Regions from separate parts of the Brevibacterium sp. VCM10 genome, predicted to be linked through region 2. Evidence: predicted binding sites of a transcription regulator. Region 2 holds the regulator's gene; the other holds the start of a gene.

Region 1 (11,578 bases), on a different contig from region 2:
TCTTTCGCATGGTGTCTGCACTTTCGTCATTCAGGTGCAGTCGAGCACGGGTCGATCATGCAGGCTCGCCAAACGGCTTGAGCCTGGAGCCGCAGAGTCTCTGCCGCTGATGCGGCGGATTGGCTCGACTGTCACCAGGGGTCGGGTCGCCGCCGCTGAGGGGTCGGTCGCCCGATGATGGATGGGTTCACCCAGAGAATGGGTGCGAGACGACGATTGAATCGCCGTGGGAGGTGTCAGACGAGTGCGGGCGGGCCGCGCCGATAGTTCGGACCGACGACTGCCGAGGTGACCGGCTGCGGCAGTCGGAACGAAGGGCTGAGCTTGCGGAACGGTTCGTCGGCCAGGACCCCGGCCGCCTCGGAGAGGGCATGCAGTGCACCGATCACCGGCCCCAGGGCCAGCTGCAGAATGCTGAGGACGATGTCCTCACCGCGCTTGAGGAGCACGGCGGTGACGAGGACGGCGACGAGGTGGGCGATGATCATCCCCGCCGAGGCGGCACCGTGGTTCGCATGTCCGAGCGCGGATGCGGCCGGACCGAGATCAAGGGAGCCCGGGGCCGGGACGATGTGTCCGGCGTGGGCGTGGAGGACCGCCTCGGCGGAGGTGGAACCGGTCCCTGCGGTCCCGGTCTGACCGGTTCCGGAATGGGCGGTTCCCGTGTGCGCCCCCGCATGGGCGAGGGTGCGGGCGGACCAGCTCATCGTCAGGTGCATGAGCACCTGCCCGAGGCCGAGCAGTCCGGCCAGAGTGAGGTAGCCCAGGCGCCTGCCGGCGACGATCATCGCCGCCCAGAGGACGAGGACGAAGACGACCACAGTGCCGGGAACCGAGATTCCGCCTCCGGCGGCGAGGTGCATGAGCAGGGCGAGGAGGGTCGTGAAGAGAGCGGCGAAGAGCGCGCGTACGGATTTCGTCCATCCGGTCATGGGCCCTCCTCTCAGCTCGCTCCCACATTCTACTCAACGTAGAACACTTTCGGGAAGGCGGCTGAGCCTACATCCGCAGCCAGGTATCGGCGGTCTTCTTGACCATGGCGCCGGCGTCAGCGGCAGCATCGCCCCAGGTGACAAGCTTTCCGTCGGGATCTGTGGTGGAGTCGGAGAGGACGACGACGTCGAAGTTGCACACAAGGCCCGCCATCGCCGAGGCGTAGACGGCTCCGGGGGTGCTCGCCGAGGAGGCGCTGGCGTCGGCATCGCCTCCCGCTTCGGCGGCAGGGTCAGTGGCATCGCTGCCAGCTCCAGCGCCTGGCTTGCCTGTGTTGGCGTCGGCGCCGGGCGTGGCCGAGGTGGCGTCGGCGCCGGCGATGATGATCCGGTCGACGGAGAGGTCATGCAGACCTGCGGCCAGATCGTCGATGCCTTCGAACACATCGGGGCTTTCGGAGCGGAGTACGAGATCCTCTTCGTCGGGAACGAAGATGCTCAGCTCCTCATCGGGAGTGTCGGCGAGGTCGGCCTTCGTCGACGCGAAGATGAGCACGCCGCCCACAGCGCGGGTGCGGGTGACGATATCGCCGAGGGTCTCCATGGCGTCATCGCTGGGGTAGCTGGCGTCGTCGGTATCAATGAGGAGCAGGGCATCCATGCTCCAATCGTGCCACGACAGCCTGACACTTTCGAAGCCGGAACGCTGGCGCGAAGGCCTCCGTGGAGTGGGCCGGAAGCAGCACGAGTCATCGGCATGCGCTTCTGCAGGAATCTGGCAAGAGTCTATGGTTCTATGATCGAACATAGACGAACACATTATATCTGTTCGAAACTTTTTTCGATTCTCTATGGCATTCAATTGATTTGGAGAGTAAACTCGATTCCAACAACAACGATGTTGGTGAACGGAAATCATCCCCATGACCCTCACTCCCGAACGCAGCTCCGATCATTCCGCTCGGAACGCCGACAACTCCCCGCAGACCAGCGGTCACCCGCTGCTGGCCGACGAAGAGTGGGCGGATCTCAGCCGTTTTGCGCCCGAGGTCACCTCTTCGATCACTCAGCTGATGAGCCTCAAAGATGAGCTGCGCACGTTCGATCGCCCCATGGGACCGGACCAGGCCATCATGCTCGCCGATGGGGTCGAGGCGATCACACGCATCAACGACGCGTTGTCGACGCTCGCACTCTCCGTCTGCGAACGCGTTGGAACACCCAGCGATTTCGGCGCCAAGTCGACGAAATCGCTCATCGAGAACCGATTCAACCTCACCGGCGCGGAGGCGAACCGCCGCACCGATATGGCCAAGAACCTCGGCGGACGCGTCGATATGGCCGGCCAGGCTCTGCCGCCTCTCTACCCGGTCGTGGCGGATGCGCTCCATGCCGGCACGATCTCCGCCGCCCAGGCGTCTGTCATCGAAGACTGCATGCGCAAGCTGCCCACGTGGGTCAGTCAGGCCGTCCGCAGCGACGTCGAGACACGATTGGTCGACAACGCACCCAAGGTCCGCCTCAAGGACCTGCGCGAGATCTTCGGCAAACTCATGGGCTACATCGACCCGGACGGAGAAGAACCGAAAGACTCAAGCGACCGCTCGGCTTACAACATGTCCATGCGTGCCAGGGCCAACGGCGACTGGGAGCTGCGTGGGCTGCTCGACCCCGTCACCGGGGGCACTCTCAACGGACTGCTGACCTCACGGATCCAAGCTGCGGGAGAAGACGACAAGACCAACGCTGACAAAGCCGGCGCCGACACCGCCGGTGCTGACGAGAGCGGCGCCGGCATCAAGACCGCCGCTCCTGAGGCAACGAGCTCGCCGCTGCCCGATGAAGAGCTGCTCGAGATCGTCGATGCGGTGCTCTCCGGCGACCGGTATGACGCGAAGCGAGTTCCGGAACCCGATCTCGATGCAGCTCGCACGACCGGGAATCCGGCTGCCGCCCCCGGTGTCGGCATTCGTGAGGACGGCGGTTACGTCGACGTCAGCGCCGAACAGCCCTCGGCGCGCGAATGGATCTACGAACGATTCGCCGGCCTCGTCACCACGATCGATAAACAGCGGACGGCCGCAGGAGCGCCTTATGCTCTCGTCATCAACGCCACCGCCGAAGATCTGGCCAAAGGCACGGGACACGGTACCACGGGCGCCGACAATCCCATTCCCATCGAGGAACTGATGAGAAACGGCCTCAACGGCTCGCTGTTCTTCCACCTCATGAGCGACAAGGCCAAGACGATGCAGGTGGCCACAGAACAGCGCTTCGCCAATCGCAGACAGCTGGCAGTGATCACCGCCCGCGACCGAGGCTGCACCTTCCCCGGCTGTGACGCCCCTCCCGGTTGGTGCGATGCCAACCATGTGATTCCATGGGCGCTCGGCGGCAAGACGGAGATCAACAATCTCGCGCTGCTCTGCAGCTATCACCACCACCTGCTCGACCGCACCGATTGGGACACGGTGATGCTCTTCGACGGGCGACCGGCCTACGTTCCGCCCGCCGCAAAGGATCCTGCTCGAACTCCGATCCTCCACGCCCGCTTCATCGCGGATGACATCATCGACTCCCTGTTCGACAAATAGCCGCCCCACTTTCAGGGGACAGCTGTGCCCACTTTCCAAGTTCAGCCGGGCTCAGCCGGATTCAACTCGGCTCGGTCCGGTTCAGCCCGGTTCGGCCCGGTTCAGCTGCGTGACGGGCGCAGTCGCATCGGTCAGCCCTTCGAACTCAACGAGGCTCAGACGGATTCAGCAATGTTCGACCGGAGTCAACCGCCGAACCGCGAGCCTCGGATGCTCATGTCCCCATCGAGGAGCAGGAGTTCAGCCGGCATTCCGGGAGCCAACAGGCTGCCGGCATCGGCGGCACCACCCACCGCACGCAGAGAATCACTCGACCCCGGCACACCACCCACTGCACGCAGTGGAACGAGCCCCGCGGACTGCACAGCGTCGAACGGGCTGACCCCGACCTCGGTGACGGCCCGCTTCACGGCTTCGTCCATCGTCAACGTGGACCCCGCGATGGCTCCCTGAGTGCCGTCGGCGGTGACCAGGCGCGCCACGGCATCCTTGACTTCGACCGGGAGCGAACCGAGGTGATAGCTCCCGTCGTGCAGGCCCGTCGCCGCCATGGCATCGGTGATGAGCGCGAGGCGTCCGGGCACGAGTTCATGGAGCATGCGCGCGACAGGGGCGACGACGTGGACGCCGTCATTGATGAGTTCGACGGTGACATGCTCAGCTTCGGCCGCAGCCAGGACCGGCCCCGGAGCACGATGATGGATGCCCGGCATCGCGTTGAATGCGTGGGTGAGGATGCTTGCTCCCGCCTCGAACGCCTGCGCGGTCAGTTCGAAGTCGGCGGCCGTATGACCGACGGCCACACGCACGCCCGCCGCAGAGAACCGCGCGATCGCATCGAGCGCACCGGGCAGTTCGGGGGCAATCGTGATCTGCGCGAGAGTTCCGTCTGCGGCTTCGAGGATCGCCTCGACGGCCTCCGGGGTCGGCGACGTGAGCACCTCAGGGGCATGCGCACCCTTGAAATCCGGAGACAGGAACGGCCCTTCGGCATGCAGCCCCATGACCATGGCCCGATCGCGGACGAGACCGGCTCCGGCACGCAGGGACCGGCACAGACCGTCGATCGTGTCCGAGACGTAGGACAGCGCGAGCCTGCCGGTGCCGTGAGCCCGATGCACGTCGAGGATCGCATCGATCGCCTCGATCCCGTCCTCGGCGCTTGCGCCGCCCGCACCGTGGCAGTGGATGTCGACGAACGCGGGAGCCACGTATCCGCCGGCGGCGTCGATGACCTCTCCCCGCCCCGAGGCGGCTCCGTCCTTCCAGCCGTCCCCACGGCCCCGTGCCGTGACCGTACCTTCGGCGATCGCGATCCACGTATCCGCGGTCTCCTCGGTGGACGTCGCCCGATCACCGTCGAGGACGCACGCATTGTGGATGACCGCCTCAGCGGGGATCTGTGCGGTCTGTGTCATCGAGGTCCTTCCATCGCTCTGCGAACACAACATTCAGGGTACGGAATCGGATTGTGAACTGCCTACCGCAGGGTCCCGGCGAGCTCCCCCTCCGCAGGGTCCCGGCGAGCTCCCCCTCCGCAGGGTCCCGGCGAGCAGAGTGTCGACGGGCGGGGTGCCGGCGAATCGGCTATCGGCTCGTCCCGGGGGCGCGGACGAACCAGTAGCCGCCCCGAACCGGTAGCCGCCCCGCCCCGGGGCGCAGACGAACCGTTTGCCTCCCCACCTCAGGAAGCCGACGGATCGACTGCCGACTCAGCCCAGCGTGCGGACTCGGTCCGCGTCGATGCCGAGCACGTGCGAGTCGAGGAACGCGAGCACGGTTCGGTACCAGACCTCGGCGTTCCCACGGCCGAGGATCCAATGCCCCTCGTCGGGGAAATAGAGGAACCGGTGCTGAGTGTCGCCATCGGCGTCGAGCGGAGTCTTCGCCCGGGTGAGCAGGTCCAGCCACAGTTCCTGGCCCTGTCCGATCGGGACCCGGTAGTCCTTGTCACCGTGGATGACGAGCATCGGCACCTCGATGTCATCGGCGAACAGGTGCGGCGAATACTGCGCCGACTGTTCCCGCATCGCCTGATCCCAGGACGAATTGTCCGTCGTCCGCCCCATCGACGTGGTGTTCCACAGGGAGGCATGGGTGACGATGCACTTGAACGCGCTGCCGGTGTGCCCGGCCACCCAGTTGGCCATGTACCCGCCGTAGGATCCGCCAGCCAGGCCGATGCGTTCGGCATCGATGTCCGTCCTCTCCCCTGCGGCCTCGGTCAGCGCCATGATGTCGGTGAACGGAGTGCCGCCGAGCTGCTGCTGCCCGCGATCGATCATCGCCTGCCCATATCCGGTGGAGATCGCCGGATCCGGCAGCAGCACAGCATAACCGGCGGCCGCAAAAGGACCCGGATTCCACCGGTAGGTCCACGCATTCCACGACCCCCACGGTCCGCCGTGGGCGAAGACGACGAGCGGATGCGGCCCCTCCCCCTCCGGCAGGACCAGCCACGCACGGATCGGCGTGCCGTCCTCGGCACGGACCTCCACCTCGGTGAGGGTGCCTTCCTCGTCGAGGACCGTCGCCGGGTTCGCGAGTTCGCTGATGACACCGGTGGCGAGGTCGACGGAGATCGGCAGAGGAGCGACATCGATCGCCGAGGCGGTCGCCACGACCGTGTCCTCACGCAGGGCCAGCCCCGAGAATGAATACTTCTGATCGGTTCCCCCGACGAGCCGCCTGGGCTGCGCATCATTGACATCACCGATGAAGATGCTGCCGCGGCCGTGATCATCGGCGGTGGCCACAATGGTCGAATCGTCCGCCCAGATCGGAGAGAACCAGAAATCGGCATCCGGCCACACGGAATTCAGTTCCGCGGTCTCCAGGTCGAGGACCTTGAGTTCGGCCGCGAGGTTGGTCTGCGGAGTCCAGGCTTGTACGCGGGTGACCAGCGCTTTCGTTCCGTCCGGGCTGATGGCTTCGATGTCGAAGCTGTGATCGGCTGCCGGTTTCGTCAGACGGTGCAGTTCGGTTTCCCCGTCGAGGTCCACGCGCCAGATCTCACTGGCCTCGAGCTGGCCGGGGATCGGCTTCTCGAGCTGGACGAGGACGAAGCGTGCCTCATCGTCGACGGCCCAGTCGACCAGTCGACCGGACGGCAGAGACAGGTAGCGGAACCCCAAGCCCGACGGGGTACTCAGCTCGTCGCTGACTTCGGGAAAGTCGGCGGCCGCCTCGTTGAGGGTGGCCACGGCCAGGGTCTGTCGGCCCGGCCCCAGATCGTGGTCCCAGCGGCGGACCGGAAACCCGGTGTGGAGGATCCCGCTGACCTTCGCGTCACTGCGTTCGGAGCTGAACTCCTGATGGTCGTTTTCGTCGGCGGCCCATGTATGGACGGGAAACTCGACGACGATGGTCTCGCCCTTGACCTCGATGCGGGAGAAACCGCCCGAGTGGTCGGCGAGTTTGCGGGCCTCTCCGTTGTCCGGCAGCGCCCACAGGCTCGGGGACTCAGCATCTTTGCCGTCCTCGCCTTTGCGCTTGGAGGCGAAGACGATCGTGCCGTTCTCACTCAGCGCGGCCGGACCCACGGACTGGTCGCCGCGAGTGATGCGTCGGGGCTCCTCCCCGCTGATATCGGCGAGGTGGCTGAGAGGGGAATTGCCCTCGGAGTTGAGGAACGAGTACTGGGCGATGACGCGGCCGTTCTGATTCGTCAAGAGGCCTTGCAGGCGGCGGGCGTCGAGGAGTCGGGTCACTGCATCATGGGTCGTCATCTTCCCATCCTAGGTCCCAACGTCGACTCCCGGGTGAGATCTAAGGAAACTCCAGTTGACGGAGGTGGTCGGTCGGGGTCGGGATCACCGAGGTGGCTGGTCGGGGTCACGGTCGGGGGTCGCGGCCACGTGACCGCCGCGTCGTTCGACACTCCGCGGAAAGTCAGCGGAAGCTCGGTGCCGGGACCCTCTCACCATCGATCGTCACCGTCGGCAGCATCTTCTTGAAGTCCTCCGCCACTTCGGTGTTCGTCTTCGGTGTGCGCATCTCGATGGACAGATTCACCAAGCGCCCGTTGATCTTGTACCCCGTCTGCACGCCGAACGCATAGGTGGGTTTGCTGTTGAGAGCGAGGATCTCTGTGGGACCGAGTTCACCCTGATAGCTCCAGAACTCTCCCGCGGCCAGAGATCCCGTCCGCTCGGCCAACACCTGTGAGTCCTGTTCGGAGAAGTTGTAGCGTCGCTTACTGTCGACGACTTCCTGCGCACTGTCACCGTATTCGTCAGTGCAGTTGACGAGGATGATATCGGCGCGAGAACTGTCATCGCCGTGAGTGAAGACATGGAACTGATCGGTGTTGCCGCTGCTGTCCCTCCAGTCATCGCCGAGCGCGAAGCTGAGTTCGACCGGGCAGCTGCTGCCGAATGTCACCGACGTCTTCGTCATCCCCTCGGGGATTCCGGCCTCGGTGGGTGTGCCTGTGGGCTCGGGGCCGGCGGTCTCCTGTACACCGATCCGCATGGGCCCGGAAGATTTGTCTTCGGTGCGGATCTGGAAGACCGAACACCCGCTGAGCAGGACGGTCAGTGCGAGTGTGCCGGCGGCCGCGGCTCGCCGCACCGAGGCTGGTCGGCCCGAGACGGCTCTGCCCATTGCGGACCTCCCAGCTGGGAGGCCCTTCGACGCGACGCTCCCCGCGGAGGAGGTCGACGATGCCGCTCGTCCGGTCACCGGTCTCACCGCTGGTCACCGTGCCGACGCTGGTCCGGGTACCCCGCTTCCGGGCCGTTCTGGTTCGGCTGAGCCTGTCCGTACTGCTGCTGAGGCGGCTGCTGACCTGAATTGGGCTGGCTGCCGACAGGGGGTCGTCCGGCGGGCTGACTGCCTGCAGGCGGCTGACCGTTGTACGGAGCACCGGGCTGGCTGCCGACGGGCTGCTGTCCGAAGTTCTGCGGGCCCGAATTCGGCTGACCTCCCGCGTAGGGCTGGCCGAAGTTCTGCGGGCCGGAGTGCGGTTGGCTGCCGACTGGCGGCTGCCCGTAACCCGGGTTCTGTCCGCCGACGTTCGGTGCCTGCCGGGGCGGTTTGAACTGCGAATGCTGGCCGGAATCGGGTGGGAATCCGCCGGAGACGGATTCGCCCGTCCGACGGTTGACCAGGTTTCCGTCGACTCTCTCGAGGCGACGCTTCGACGTCCGCCGGGGAGTGCCGAGGATCCGCCCCTGCAGTTCGGCCTCATTCGGCTGCCGGGGAGGCAGGAATCCGGGTGCCCGCCGCGAATCCGCCTGCTGTACCGGCTGCACCGCATGCGAACCGGCGGCGACCCGATCCATATGATCCGACATCTGCGGAACGGTCACGGGTGCGGCATCGGCGAGGACCGGCAGGACCATACGCACCGAGGTGCCCACGCCCTCCTGGCTGAACAGCTGCACGGATCCGCCGTGCCTGGTGACGATGGCACGCACGAGCGAGAGCCCCATCCCCGAACCGGCCACCGCCCGCACACGAGAACCGCGAGAGAGCTCGTCCCAGACGTTCTCCTGTTCGGCCAGCGGGATGCCGCTGCCCGTGTCGGCGACCTCGACGACGACCCAGCGGTGGCCGTCGATGATCTGCTCATTGGCGCGCAGCTCAACGACCTCGGCCTGAGACGAGTATTTGAGGGCGTTGCCCAGCAGGTTGAGGATCGCGGTGAGCAGCAGATCCTCTTCACCGGCGACATCGGGCAGTCGCCAGGGAGCGCGGGCGACGGTGGCCACGATCATCCGATCCTCGGCGCCCGGCGCAGTCGAGGCGTCCTCGACGGCCTGATGGATGAGCGCATCGAGATCGACGCGGGCGTATTCGATGATGCGCGTCTCGACATCGGCGAGTTTGCGCAGATCGGCCAGCAGTCGGGCGACCCGGCGTGAGGACACGTCGACCTGCTTCGCTGCCGGCTCCACCTCGCTCAGCGTGCCGCCGTCACGGACGACCTCGCGGATGCTCGCCGCCGAGGTGCGCAGCGCCGTCAGCGGATTCTTCAACTCGTGATCGAGTCGGATGAGCATCCGATTGCGCTTCGTCATCGAATCCTCGGCCGCGGCTGTCTCGATGGATTCCCGCAGCGCGGCCTCACGCTTCTTCAGATGCCGCCAGCCGAACCAGGCACCGACGGCCAGACCGCCGAGCACGATGACGACCAGCAGCAGGAACAGCCAGACCTGGATCTCGAAGACAAGGAAGTTCGTCATAGACTGCTCTGACCGTCCTCGCCGCGGACCTCACCGACGAACCGGTAGCCGCGCCCCTGCACGGTGGCGATCCACCGGGGCTCTGCGGCATCTTCGCCGAGCACACGACGCAGCTCGGCGACACGGGAGTCCACGGCACGCGTGCCCACGGCCTCTTCGAATCCCCACAGCACTTCGAGCAGGCGGGACCGTTCGATGAGTTCGTCCTTGTGCACCATGAGGTACTCGAGCAGGGTGAAGCCCTTCGGCGTGATGACGAGTTCACGCTGCCCCAACCAGGCCCGGCGTCCGACTCGGTCGACGCGCAGGCCGAAGCTGGACACGAGCACCGGGGCCGTGGCCAGAGGCGGGCCGTCATTGCGGGTGCGACGCAGGACGGCACGGATGCGGGCGACGAGCTCGTGCGGATCGAAGGGCTTGTTGAGGTAGTCGTCGGCGCCCTCTTCGAGTGCCATGGCCCGCTCGACCCCTTCGCCGACCTGGGTCAGCAGCAGCACCGGAACCCAGTTCTCCTCCTGGCGCAGTCGACGCAGCACCTGCCGGCCGTCGGCTCCGGGCATGAGCACGTCGAGGACGCACACATCGGGTCTGTGGCGGTGGATCTCGTCGAGGGCGAGCAGTCCGTCGCTGGCGGGCAGCACCCGGAATCCGGAGCGTTCGAGGAACGGCACGACCGCTCCGAGGACGTCCGGCTCATCATCGGCGACCAAGACGAGTGGTTGGGGCTGGGTGTGATTGTCAGCCGTCATGGTGGTCAGTTCCGGTTCCTCTCTGGCGTTCCCAGGCGATCTCTCTCGCCTCGGCACGATCGACCGCCTCGGCGAGTTCATCTCGGTACAGCATAGATCGACGCAGGTGCTTGGTGCGATATCCGGCGCGGCCGACCATATGCGTGGCGACGGGGATCGTCACCAGCTGGAAGGAGATGATGATCGCCAGCGTCGTCACCGTCGCCCAGGTCGGGAACTGGATCGCGATCGCCACAGCGACGAGCACCAGGCCCAACACCTGGGGTTTCGCACTCGCATGCATCCGCGAGAGAAGATCGGCGAAGCGGACGAGACCGACCGCTGCGGCCAGTGACAGAACCGCACCGAGGAAGATGAGCACGGCTGAGATGATGTCAAGAACCACGACTGTTCCCCTCTCCGTCTCGATCCGATCCGTCTCGATCCGATCCGTCGCCGTGCGACATGTGCTCGGCGTCATCGGGTCCCGGGTCGGGCCCGGTGCCCTCGCCCTCTCCGTCGCTGTCGGCGTGGGCGTTGTAGGTGGGATCCGCGATCACGGTGACCTCCGGCTCCCCGATCTCCGTCGCTGCGGCGCTCTGCTCCCCCGCATCACGCGGCATATGCCAATCCGTGCTGGTGAAGTCCGACAGTGCCCCCGCCTCGGCGCCGGGGGTCATCGAATCGGACTTCGACACGTACCTCGACACGCTCACCGAACCGACGAAGCCGAGCATCGCGAGCACGACGAGCACGGGCAGCAGATCCGTGCGGTCGGACAGCGCCATATACCCGCCGAGCCCGCACATGATCGAAGCGAGCACGACGTCGGTGCCGATCATGCGATCGAGGATCGACGGACCGCGGACGATCCGGAAGAGCGCGATGACCACCGAGGCGGCCAACAGCACCGAACCGGCGATGACGAGCGTGTGGAGGACGATCTCACTCATCAGCGACCTCCCTCGGTCTCGCCCAGCGGATCCGGCCTGGCCCGCAGGGAGGCGAGGTCACGGTGCGAACCGAGAGTGCGGATGAGCAGCTCTTCGATGAAGTAGACCTGCGCCTTGGCCTTACGCAGCTTCTCCTCGGAATCGCAGTCGAGGAAGTGCAGATAGAGGATGCCCATGGCCCGG
Region 2 (11,578 bases):
TGTTCGGGGTACACAGGAACACGATGTCCGGATTCGCCCGCGCCACTTCGGCGGCGACCGTCTCGGCATCGAGAGTGAAATCGTCCTTGCGTTCGACGTGCTGCCATTCGGCTCCGGTGCCCGTGGTGATGAGCGGGTGCATCGAATAGGAGGGGGTGAAGCCGAGGACGGTGCGGCCCGGTCCGCCGAAGGCCTGGACGATATGGCTGAGCACTTCGTTCGACCCGTTGGCGGCCCAGATCATGGAGGGGTCGAGGTCGACGGTGTCTCCGACACGTTCGTTCCCACCGTCCAAGTAGGTGACGAGGTGTTCGCGCAGTGCGGTGAATTCGCGATCGGGATATCGATTGAGTCCGGCGAAGTGATCGTCGACCGCTGCGCGCATGCTCTCGACGACGACGTCCGGAAGCGGATAGGCGTTCTCGTTGACGTTGAGCTGGACCGGCACATTGAGGTGCGGAGCCCCGTACGGCTTGAGGCCGACGAGGTCTGAACGCACTGGCAGAGAGTCGATGTTTCCCACGGCGACCATTCTACCGAGAGGCCCCCGCCGCCCGGGCGGCGGGTCGGGCATCGAGATCGGCCGGTCGGCTCACCCGATCAAACGGGTCGGCGCGCTGTCAGTCGGGTCGGCGTCCCGCCGGTCGAGCCGGTCTCGACCTCAGCGGACGGGGACGTCGAGGGTCTGGCCGGGGTGAACGGTCGGGGTGTCCAGGTGGTTGATCTCGACGATGTCGGCCACGACATCACGGGTGTCGCGGTCGATGCCGAGACTCGTCGCCACGGTCCACAGCGATTCGCCTTCACCGACGACGACCGCCTCGGCGTCGATGCCGATGCTTTCCGTCTCCGATTCGGCGACGGCAGCGGCCGAGAACGACTGGGTGGCGAGGAGGACCGCTCCGCCGATGACGACGAGAGCGACGAGCAGGGTCCGGAGAAGGCGCACAGCCTGGCGTCCACGAGTGGTCAGGCGCAGCTCGGTGTTCTGTGCAGACATCGCATTACCTCTTTCATTCGTACGATTCCACCAGTAATCGGTAGAACGTCTGTTCTATTCAACATGCCAATCGAACAAATGTCCAGTCCAACTCGAACATCTATGCGACAATGAGAGGGAACCAGCGTTGTTGATTGATCTGTCAGAACCATCTCAGTCGGCACTGACACGAGAATCTTCGAAGCGGAGATCACGGCGTTCAGCGGCAGGGAATAGAACGAAGGGGAACGAGCAGTGGTTCAGAACAAACGAGGCAGAGGCAGGCCTCGCAACGAAGATGTTGCCACCGAGATCGCTGCCGCTCGCAGCGATGACGACGTGGTCCAGATCCCAGAGGGGTCATCCGGTGAGGGCGATTTCCGCCTCACTCCCCGCCAGCGTCTCGTCCTCGAGACCATCGAACGCGCCGTCGTGGCCAACGGCTACCCGCCGAGCATGCGCGAGATCGGCAAGGCCGCCGGACTGGCGTCCCTCTCCAGCGTCGCCCACCAGCTCTCCCAGCTCGAACGCCTCGGCTATGTCCGCCGCGACCCGAAGCGCCCGCGTGCCATCGAGGTGGTCAATCCGTTCGAAGAGGAAGAGGCCGAACGCGCGAAGTACGAGGAGCTGGCCAACAACACCGTGCAGGTCCCGGTCGTCGGACGCATCGCCGCCGGCGGCCCGATCCTGGCCGAGCAGGAGGTCGACGATGTCTTCTCCCTGCCGACCCAGGTCGTCGGCTCCGGTGAGATGTTCCTGCTCAAGGTCGTCGGCGATTCGATGATCGAGGCCGCCATCTGCCACGACGACTGGGTGGTCGTGCGCAAGCAGCACACCGCCGACAACGGTCAGATCGTCGCAGCCCTCCTCGACGGCGAAGCCACGGTGAAGACGCTCAAACGCAAAGCCGGTCAGCAGTGGCTGATGCCGCAGAACGAGAACTACGAACCCATCGACGGCACCTACGCACAGATCATGGGCCTCGTCGTCGCCGTCATCCGCCGCCTCTGAGCCTCGGTCCCACCTTCGAACTGAGAAGCGCCCGCGACCACGGTTGGTCGCGGGCGCTTCTGCGTCATCCGGCGGAGCTCAGCACCGTCTGCCTCACTTCTCGTCGGTCTCTGCCAGCCGGGCCAGGCTTGTGCGGACGAGACCGGAGTTCGTCGTCGGCCACATCCTCGGCATCGAGTTGACGAGGAACCCGGCGTACCGGGCCGAGCGCAGCCGCGAGTCGAGCACGGCCACCACTCCCCTGTCCTTGGTCGACCGGATGAGGCGTCCGGCGCCCTGAGCCAGACGCAGGGCGGCATGCGTGGCCGACACCGCCATGAATCCGTTGACTCCACGCTGGTCGGCATCGCGTGCCCGCGCCTGCATGAGCGGGTCGTCGGGGCGCGGGAACGGCAGACGGTCGATGATGACCAGGCGGTTCGTCCGTCCCGGCACATCGACTCCCTGCCACAGAGACATGGTTCCGAACAGGCAGGTCTGATCGTCGGCCGTGAACTGGGAGACCAGGGCCGGCAGTCCGTCGTCGCCTTGGAGCAGGATCGGGAAGTCGAACTTCGTCCGCAGGTGTTCGGCCGCCGCATTGGCCGCCGCCCGCGAGGAGAACAGTCCCAGTGCCCCGCCGTTCGAGGATTCGACGAGTTCTTCGAGTTCGGTCAGCGCTTCCTCGCTCAGCCCGCTGCGTCCGGGTTTGGGCAGGTGGGAGGCGACATAGAGGATGCCCTGCTTGCCGTAGTCGAAGGGCGATCCGACATCGAGGCTGTCCCACTTCGGTGCGTCCGGTCCGAAGAGTCCCAACGAAGCGGCCACCGCGTCGAAGTTCCCTCCCAGGGACAACGTCGCCGAGGTGGCCACGACCGTCGATTCTTCGAAGATCCCGTTGCGCATGGTGCCGGCCACACTCAAGGGTGCGACGACGAGGTTCGTCGTCTCCTTCTCTCTGAACGTCGACCGGGAGAGCCAGATGACGTCGTTCTTACCCGGGTCGCAGAAGCGTTCGGCGAGTTCGAAGATCTCCTGACAGCGCGCCTTGGCCATCTGCCGACCCGCATCGGCGTCTTCGGTCTTGCCGCCGATGTCGTTGATGATCTGGCGGGCGGAGTCGCGGATCTGCGTCAGGGCCAGTCCGAGCGCCTCGCTCATATGCAGGATGAGTCCCTCGGGCACCGAGGTCTGGGCGCGTTCGAGTGCCGCCGCGGCGGAGTCGAGCAGCGAGACGACCCCGTCCTGGACAGTGGTGTGTTTGCGCACGGAACTCGTCGCCGCCGAGAGCATGCTCGTGTTGATCTGCCCCGACAGGGCGCTGGTCACCCGGTCCCTGAGCTCGTGGGCCTCGTCGATGATGATGACATCGTGTTCGGGCAGCACGTTCGATTCCCCGAAGGCATCGATGGCCAGCAGCGCATGGTTCGTCACGACGATATCGGCTTCGGCGGCTTTGTTCCGGGCGATTTCGGCGAAGCATTCGGTGAACAGCGGGCAGTTCGATCCGAGGCAGTCGAAGGCATTGACGGACACCTGTGACCAGGCGCGATCGCTGACACCGGGCAGGAGGTCGTCACGGTCGCCGGTATCGGTGGTCTTCTCCCAGGTGCGGATCCGCTGGATCTCCTCCCCCAGGCCCGAGCGTTCGGTGGGTTTGCGTCCCGCCTCGGCGTCGGCCCCCAGGTCGAAGAGCATGCCCTCACCCTCGTCCGGGTATCCGCCGGCGAGCTTGTGCTTGCACACATAGTTCCGCCGCCCCTTGAGCAGTGCCGCTCGGGGCAGCGGGTCGAGGTCCTTCTTCACGGCCTTGAACAGCCGGGGCAGGTCGCGGTGGATGATCTGCGTCTGCAGGGCCAGGGTCGCCGTGGACACGACGACCTTCCCGCCGGTACGGGTGACGTACTCGGCGGCAGGCACCAGGTAGGCCAGCGATTTGCCGGTACCGGTTCCCGCCTGCACGAGCAGATGGATTCCCTTGTCCAGCGACGAGGCGACCGCCTGCGCCATCTCCTGCTGACCCTCACGTGGCGATCCGCCGATGGCGCCGACAGCGGATTCGAGGAGGTTCTCGACTGCTTTCACTCGTCGATGACCAGGTCCGGACGTTGGAATTCGCGCAGTTCGTCGACGAGTTCGGTCGGCACCTTCGCCTGCAGGCTGGTGCCCTCCGTGCCGTGCGATTCGTGTTCGACCGTGCCGAGGGCGTAGATCTTCGACACGAGGTCACCGCGTTCATAGGGAATGAGCACGGTCATGTCGATATCCGGGACGGGAAGGCGGTTCTCGATGGCCTCGATGAGGTCGTCGATCCCTTCCTTCGATACGGCGGAGACGAACTGGGCGTCGGGGTACTCCGCGCGCAGGCCGGTGATCACGGCCTCCTCGGCGATATCGGCCTTGTTGAACACGAGGAGTTCGGGGATGTCCCCAGTCTCGACGTCCCCTAGCACGTCGCGCACGGCCTGGATCTGCCCGTGCGGATCCGGGTGTGAGGCGTCGACGACGTGGAGGAGCAGATCCGAACCGGCGGCCTCCTCCAGGGTCGAGCGGAAGGCTTCGACGAGCTGGTGGGGCAGGTTGCGCACGAATCCGACGGTGTCGGTGTAGGTGAAGACGATGCCGTCTGCGGTCTTGGCCTGCCGGACGGTCGGATCGAGGGTGGCGAACAGGGCATTCTGCACCATCACCTCGGCGTCGGTGAGCAGATTGAGCAGGGAGGACTTGCCCGCGTTCGTGTACCCGACGATTGCGACGGAGGGCACATGATGGCGGGCGCGGTTCTTCCGCTTCGTCTCTCGAGACGGCGCCATGGCGTTGATCTCCCGGCGCAGCTTCGACATGCGCGCACGGATGCGGCGACGGTCGAGTTCGATCTTCGTCTCACCGGGCCCGCGGGAGCCGATTCCGGCACCGCCGGCGACACGACCGCCGGCCTGCCGGGACAGGGACTCACCCCAACCGCGCAGACGCGGCAGGAGGTATTCGAGTTGGGCGAGTTCGACCTGGGCCTTGCCTTCGCGGGATTTCGCGTGCTGGGCGAAGATGTCGAGGATGAGCGCGACGCGGTCGACGACCTTGACCTTGATGACGTCCTCGAGTCCGCGCCGCTGGCTGGGGGCGAGTTCGGAGTCGATGATCACGGTGTCGGCGCCGACGGAGGCGACGACCTCGGCGAGCTCGGCGGCTTTGCCCTTGCCGAGGTAGGTGCCGGGGTCCGGCTTGTCGCGGCGCTGGATGAGGGCGTCGAGGACGTCGGAACCGGCGGTTTCGGCCAGTGCGGCGAGTTCGCGGATCGAGTTCTCGGCTTCGGCCTGGGTGGTGTTCCAGATGCCGGCGAGGACGACGCGTTCTAGGCGGACCTGACGGTATTCGACCTCTGTGATGTCTTCGAGTTCGGTGGACAGTCCGGCCACGCGGGTGAGCGCGGCGCGCTCGGCGAGGTCGAACTGGTCGTCCTCGGGGGTGGTGTCGTGATCGTCGAGGGCTTGGGCGCCTCGGGAGAGCACACGGTCGAGCATCGCGTTGCGACGCTCTTTGTCTTCAGACGTCATTCATTCCTTTGTTCTCTGCCGTCCGCACGGTGCTTCTCGTGCCGACGTCGTCATGCCTCGCACCGGTCGTCGCGGTGCGCACCGACGGTGGTGTCCATCAATTCTCCCACAGCCGTCTACACTGAAACGGTGTCAGAGCACTATTTCACCGAATCGCCGAGCAGCGAGGCCAAGTCGCGGGTACTCAACCTCGATCTGGCCGGCCGCGCCGTCACCGTCGAAACCGTATCCGGCACGTTCTCACCCACCCGCCTCGACCTCGGCACGGCTGTGCTGCTGCGGCATCTGCCGCGGCCGCCGGCCGGCGATATCCTCGACCTCGGCTGCGGGTGGGGTCCGATCGCGTTGCACACGGCCTTGGACGCCCAGGACGCCGAGGTGGCTGTGCGAGTGTGGGCGCTCGACGTCAACTCCCGGTCCCTGGAGACCACCGCGGCGAATGCGCGCAGGCTGGGTCTCGATACGATCAACACCGTCACCGCCGCCGATGTTCCCGCCGATCTGCAGTTCGCCGCGATCCGGTCGAATCCCCCGATCCGCATCGGCAAGGAGGCACTGCACGAACTCCTGGAGACGTGGCTGCCGCGTCTGGCGCCGGGCGGTCGCGCCGATCTCGTCGTGTCGAAGAACCTCGGTGCCGATTCCCTGCAGAAGTGGATCGCCGGGATGCTCGGTGACGGCTTCGAGGTCGTGCGGACGGGATCGTCGAAGGGCTTCCGCGTGCTCACGGTCGAGCGCGGCTGAGACACTCTTCCCGGCTTCGGCTCAGCTGATCGTGCCGCCGGCGACGAGGACCGCGGGTCCGGCGAGGCTGACGCGTCCGCTCGTGCCTTCGGCATTAGGTTCGATCTCGATGCGCAGCTGACCGCCGGGCACGTCGACTCTCCACTGCAGAGGTGACTTCTCGCCGGCCCAGTGGTGGGCTGCGATCGCGGCCGCGCAGGCACCGGTTCCGCAGGAGCGGGTCTCACCGACGCCGCGTTCGAACACGCGCATGCGCAGGGCGCCCTCTCCCCCGGCCACATCGGATCGGGCGGGCTCCATGACGATGTATTCGACATTCGAGCCCTGTGCGGGCACGGGGTCGAGGACGGGGGCATCACGCAGGTCGGCGGCGGCGAGTTCGGAGTTCTCGGCCAGGGCGACGACGGTGTGGGGATTGCCGGTGGACACGCGCAGTCCGGGGCGGGCGACCTCGATGCCGCCGGTGGTCACGAGCACGCTGCTTGACGGGTCGAGTGACCATTCCCCCATGTCGATCGTGTACCAGGCGTCGCTGGCGGATCCGGGCCCGGGCGTGCCGGTGTCGACGACGTCGTCTCCGGTCTGGACGCCGAGGGCCGGGTTGAGGGTGGTGCGCACGGTTTTGATTCCGTCGCGGGTGCCCACGAGGATGTCGCGGGCCTCGGCGGAGACGCGGCCGCTGGTCACGAGTGCGTGGGCGAAGACGCGTACGCCGTTGCCGCACATCTCGGAGAGGCTGCCGTCGCTGTTGTAGTAGTCCATGAACCATTCGGCACCGGCGTCGGCCTGTTCGGCGGCTCCCGGGATGCCGCTGGCTGCGGAGCGGACGATGCGGATGATGCCGTCGGCGCCGAGTCCGGCCCGACGGTCGGCGAGCGTGGCGACGGCTTCGGGATGCATCTCCAGCCTGCTGTCGTCGTCGGAGAGCAGAACGAAGTCGTTCTGGGTGCCGTGTCCCTTGACGAAGGTGACATCGGTCCAGGCGGCGAACGGGGTATCCGGAGTGCTCATGGCTCCATCCTATCGGTGACGGTCGGGTCAGGTCTTCAGTGCCCGTTCAGGACGTCGACCGCGGCCGCCATGTCGAGCTCGGCCGCTATGTCGTCAGTGCCCGCCCAGCACGTCGAGCGCGGCCGACAGGTTCTGCTCGGCGTCGGCGGCGCTGCCGTCGATCCAGTGGATGCGCGGATCACGACGGAACCAGGTGTCCTGTCGGCGCGCGAACTGCCGGGTGCGGATCGTCGTCTCGTCCTTCGCCTCGGCGGCGGTGAGCTCTCCGGCCAGGTGCCGCTGGATCTGTGCGTACCCGATGGCGCGCGACGCCGTCTTGCCTTCGGCCAGTCCGGCGTCGAGGAGCCGAATCACTTCATCGACCCATCCGTGATCCCACATGAGGTCGACGCGAGCGGCGATGCGCTCGTGAAGCACGGCTCGGTCCATGCTCAAACCCACGTGGATGGTCGGTTCGATCTCCTGGTAGTCCGGCAGCTGAGCGCTGAACGGACGGCCCGTGAGTTCGATGACTTCGAGGGCTCGCGCAATGCGTCGTTGGTCGTTGACGGTGATCTTCTCGGCCGCTTTCGGGTCGATTTCGCGCAGCTTCTGATGCAGCGCCCACCGGTCGACGGCGACCTCGGCCTCGAGGCGGGCACGCAGCTGAGGGTCGGTGCCGGGGAACTCCATATGGTCGACCGCAGCACGCACGTAGAGCCCGGACCCGCCGACGAGGATCGGCCGCAGTCCGCGCCCCCGGATGTCCGCGATCGCCGCCCGCGCACGCGCCTGAAAGTCCTGAACGTTCGCCTCTTCGGTGACGTCGAGAATATCGATGAGATGGTGCGCGATCCCCCGCCGCTCATCGACCGGCAGCTTCGCCGTGCCGATGTCCATCCCGCGATAGAACTGCATCGAATCCGTGTTGATGATCTCCCCGCCGAGGCGGCCCGCCAGATCCAGCGCCAGGTCCGATTTCCCGGTGGCAGTGGCTCCGACGATGGTGATGATCGGCGCGTTGTCCTCAGCCATCGGCGATCACGCCCAGCTTCCGGTTCCGCCGAGTGTCCGCACTTCGTGGACACGTTCGTCGATGACCGGCTCCAGCGTCGACACATGAGCACCGTGGTCGACGAGGTGGCGGATTCCTGCGGCAAGCACTCTGAGATTCGCGGCCATGGTCTCCGCCCGCTCACAGAGATCGACCAGTCTTGCGGTGTCGAGCGTGGGCCCGGAGGTGAGTGTCTCCACGACTGCGTCATCGAAGTCCGCGGCACCGTCGATCGGGGCCAAGGGCGCGTCCTCTGTCGCGGCACCCGAGAGGTCGATGGGCAGCAGAAGATTCTCGCTCGATCCGAGCCGGCCGATGCCGACGCCAGCGGCGTGAGCGTGAAGGATTGCGACGATGATGGCCGGGTCGGCCGCCTCGGCGAGTCTGCGTTCGTCCGTCGTCAGGGACGCAACGGTGTCGACCCAGTCGGCTCCGGCCAAAAATCGACCCGTGCGAGTATCGACTCCACGGTCGATCCCCCAACCGCCGAGCCCGGCCACGGGCGGCAGCGTCTCGATGGGCAGCGCCCAGTCGGACTGCGACCTCACGGTGTTGTGGAGCGCAGTCCGCAGTTCGACCATGCGAGTGGTTTCGCTGCGGTCGATGTTCTCGAGCAGCACGGGGGCTGCCGGGATGACGGCAAAGACGCCCATCTCAGCCGCGGGTGCGGATGGTCGGCATGCCGAGGTTCGTCGCGCTGGCCGAGCCCTGGCCGGGGCTCGGTGCACCGCAGCTGTCGGCCTGTGCCCGGTCGTAGGCATCACCGGCGCGGGACGGGCGCACGGAGAATCCGGAATCGGCGAGGAGGAAGTAGGGCTTCGCTTCGGTGACGGTGGCGGTGACGAAGTCACCGGGCCGCGGCATCTGTGCACCCTCGGGGATTCCCACGTGGACGAGGCGATTGTCTTCGGCCCGACCGCTCAGCCTGGGGGAATCGGCGTGGGGCAGCTTGGTCACGAGCACCTCGACCTCGCGGCCGATCTGGGCTTTGTTCTCGTCCCAGGCGATCTCGTCCTGGAGTGCGGTGAGGCGTTCGAATCGCTCCTGCACCACGTCCTTCGGCACCTGGTTGTCCATCGTCGCCGCGGGTGTGCCGGGGCGGATGGAGTACTGGAAGGTGAAGGCCTGGGAAAACCGAGCACGGCGGACGATGTCCATCGTGCCCTGGAAGTCCTCTTCGGTCTCTCCCGGGAAACCGACGATGATGTCGGTGGTGATGGCCGCGTGCGGGATGCGTTCGCGCACGGTATCGAGGATGTTCATGAACCGCTTGGTCCGGTAGGACCGCCGCATGGATTTGAGGATCGTGTCCGAACCGGACTGCAGCGGCATGTGCAGCTGCGGCATGACGGTCGGGGTCTCTGCCATTGCGTCGATGACATCGTCGGAGAAGGCCGCCGGGTGCGGGCTGGTGAAGCGGACCCGTTCGATCCCGTCGACGTTGCCGACGGCGCGCAGCAGTTTCGCGAATGCGCCCTTGTCGCGGAATTCGGCACCGTAGGAGTTGACGTTCTGGCCGAGCAGGGTGACTTCGACGACTCCGTCGGCGACGAGTGCTTCGACTTCGGCGAGGATGTCGCCGGGACGACGGTCTTTCTCCTTGCCGCGCAGGCTGGGCACGATGCAGAAGGTGCAGGTGTTGTTGCAGCCGACCGAGATCGACACCCACCCGGAGTGCTGGGATTCGCGCCGGCTGGGCAGCGTCGAGGGGAAGACGTCGAGGCTTTCGAGGATCTCGACCTGCGCTTCCTCGTTGTGGCGGGCGCGTTCGAGCAGAGCCGGCAGGGAACCCATGTTGTGGGTGCCGAAGACCACGTCGACCCAGGGGGCCTTCTTCACGATCGTGTCGCGGTCCTTCTGTGCCATGCATCCGCCGACGGCGATCTGGAGACCGGGATGGTTCTCCTTGACCTTCGCGAGCTGGCCGAGGTTGCCGTAGAGGCGATTGTCGGCGTTTTCGCGGACGGCGCAGGTGTTGAAGACGACGACGTCGGCCTGGTCGTCGGTGTTCGCCTGAACGTAGCCGGCGTCGTCGAGAAGTCCGGACAGACGCTCGGAGTCGTGCACGTTCATCTGACATCCGTAGGTCTTGACCTCGTAGCTGCGAGGGGTGGTGCCGGATGTCGTCGGGGATTCAATCAGTTCAGTCATGGCGCACCTATTCTAGCTGTTCCCCGGGTGCCGTTTCAGTCGTCGGCGAGCACGTCTCGTGTGACCTTGATGCAGATCGCCGAGGGGAAGCCGCGGCGGGCGAGCATGCCGAGGATCCGACGCTCCCGCACCGCATAGTCGAGGCGCCGTGTGGAGGCGGCCTTCTTCTCGGCGACTTCGCGGGCGAGCTCTTCCTCGCCGTCGATGTCGGCGACCGCGTCGGCGGCCAGTTCGGGGCTGATGCCCTTCTTGCTCAGTTCGCGTTTGAGCACGGACCGGGAGAGTTTCCGGTTCTCTCGCTGTGCCCGTGCGAACCGGTGCGCGAATTCTTCGTCGTTGAGCAGCCGCGAGTTCTGCAATTTTTCGATGAGGACATCGATCGCTTCGGGCATGAGGTCGCGTCTGAGCAGCTTCTTGCGCAGTTCATCGCTGGAGTGATCGCGCATGGCGAGCATGTTCATGGCCGTCTTCTTCGCCTGGGCGTAGTCCGCATCGAAGTCGGGCGCCTCGTCCTCGTCGTCATCGAAGCTCAGCCCGGGACCGGAAGCGAAATCGGGCGGACCGTCGCTGCCATCAAGGAAATCTGGACCATCATTCTCGGCGGCAAGGAAATCAGGGACGTCGATGAAGTCCGGAGTCGAGTCGGTACCGCCCTCGACCCACCCGTTGTCCGGTTCCTGCTGCTGTCGCTTCCAGCCGCTCGAGTTCTTCTTCCGCTTCGAACCGGCAGTCGAGCCGGCTTTCGATGCCGTTCGTGCAGATTTCCCCGACCGTTTTCCCGAGCCAGCACTGGAACGCGACCCGGAACTCTTTCGGCTGCCGGTACGACCGTTGCCGCCGGTGACATCACCGTCGTCGAGGCCGGAGAGACCGGCGAAGAATCCGGCCTCCCCTTCGGCATGACGCTGGTCGATCTCCGAGATCGCGCTGCGCAGCTGCGAGAGCGTCTCGGTCTGGGACGAGTCGTTCCGGCCGAAGTCCCCCGCACCGACCGTATCGGTCGCCGCGGAGGGCCCGTGGCCGCTGTATTCGTCGTCATTCGACGAGGCGTCAGGAGACTTCGACGTCATCCGTCTGAGCTTCTCCGGCCGCCTCGGCGCCGTCCTCGGGTTCGTC

What was found. The regulator LexA, encoded in region 2, represses DNA repair genes until DNA is damaged. The targets are predictions, from matches to a motif close to TCGAACANNTGTTCGA.
Region 1: the regulator LexA is predicted to act here: its motif matches at 1,762-1,777, upstream of AD89_RS0115950 (HNH endonuclease signature motif containing protein).

Annotation. Positions count from the first base shown of each region.
Region 1 covers NZ_JAJB01000062.1:16,608-28,185, reverse strand. Annotated here, with positions in the region: gene AD89_RS0115965 (copper chaperone PCu(A)C) at 1-10, opposite strand, end outside; gene AD89_RS0115960 (hypothetical protein) at 237-932, opposite strand; gene AD89_RS0115955 (hypothetical protein) at 1,000-1,593, opposite strand; gene AD89_RS0115950 (HNH endonuclease signature motif containing protein) at 1,856-3,526, shown strand; gene AD89_RS0115945 (N-acetylglucosamine-6-phosphate deacetylase) at 3,712-4,944, opposite strand; gene AD89_RS0115940 (S9 family peptidase) at 5,239-7,254, opposite strand; gene AD89_RS0115935 (hypothetical protein) at 7,418-8,131, opposite strand; gene AD89_RS0115930 (sensor histidine kinase) at 8,215-9,714, opposite strand; gene AD89_RS0115925 (response regulator transcription factor) at 9,711-10,463, opposite strand; gene mnhG (monovalent cation/H(+) antiporter subunit G) at 10,453-10,848, opposite strand; gene AD89_RS19460 (monovalent cation/H+ antiporter complex subunit F) at 10,838-11,395, opposite strand; gene AD89_RS18900 (Na+/H+ antiporter subunit E) at 11,395-11,578, opposite strand, start outside.
Region 2 covers NZ_JAJB01000046.1:29,867-41,444, reverse strand. Annotated here, with positions in the region: gene AD89_RS0113580 (histidinol-phosphate transaminase) at 1-523, opposite strand, end outside; gene AD89_RS0113575 (LysM peptidoglycan-binding domain-containing protein) at 662-1,000, opposite strand; gene lexA (transcriptional repressor LexA) at 1,235-1,990, shown strand; gene AD89_RS0113565 (ATP-dependent DNA helicase) at 2,084-4,054, opposite strand; gene hflX (GTPase HflX) at 4,051-5,523, opposite strand; gene AD89_RS0113550 (class I SAM-dependent methyltransferase) at 5,653-6,267, shown strand; gene dapF (diaminopimelate epimerase) at 6,289-7,278, opposite strand; gene miaA (tRNA (adenosine(37)-N6)-dimethylallyltransferase MiaA) at 7,372-8,292, opposite strand; gene AD89_RS0113535 (hypothetical protein) at 8,299-8,964, opposite strand; gene miaB (tRNA (N6-isopentenyl adenosine(37)-C2)-methylthiotransferase MiaB) at 8,966-10,462, opposite strand; gene AD89_RS20395 (regulatory protein RecX) at 10,498-11,532, opposite strand; gene recA (recombinase RecA) at 11,513-11,578, opposite strand, start outside.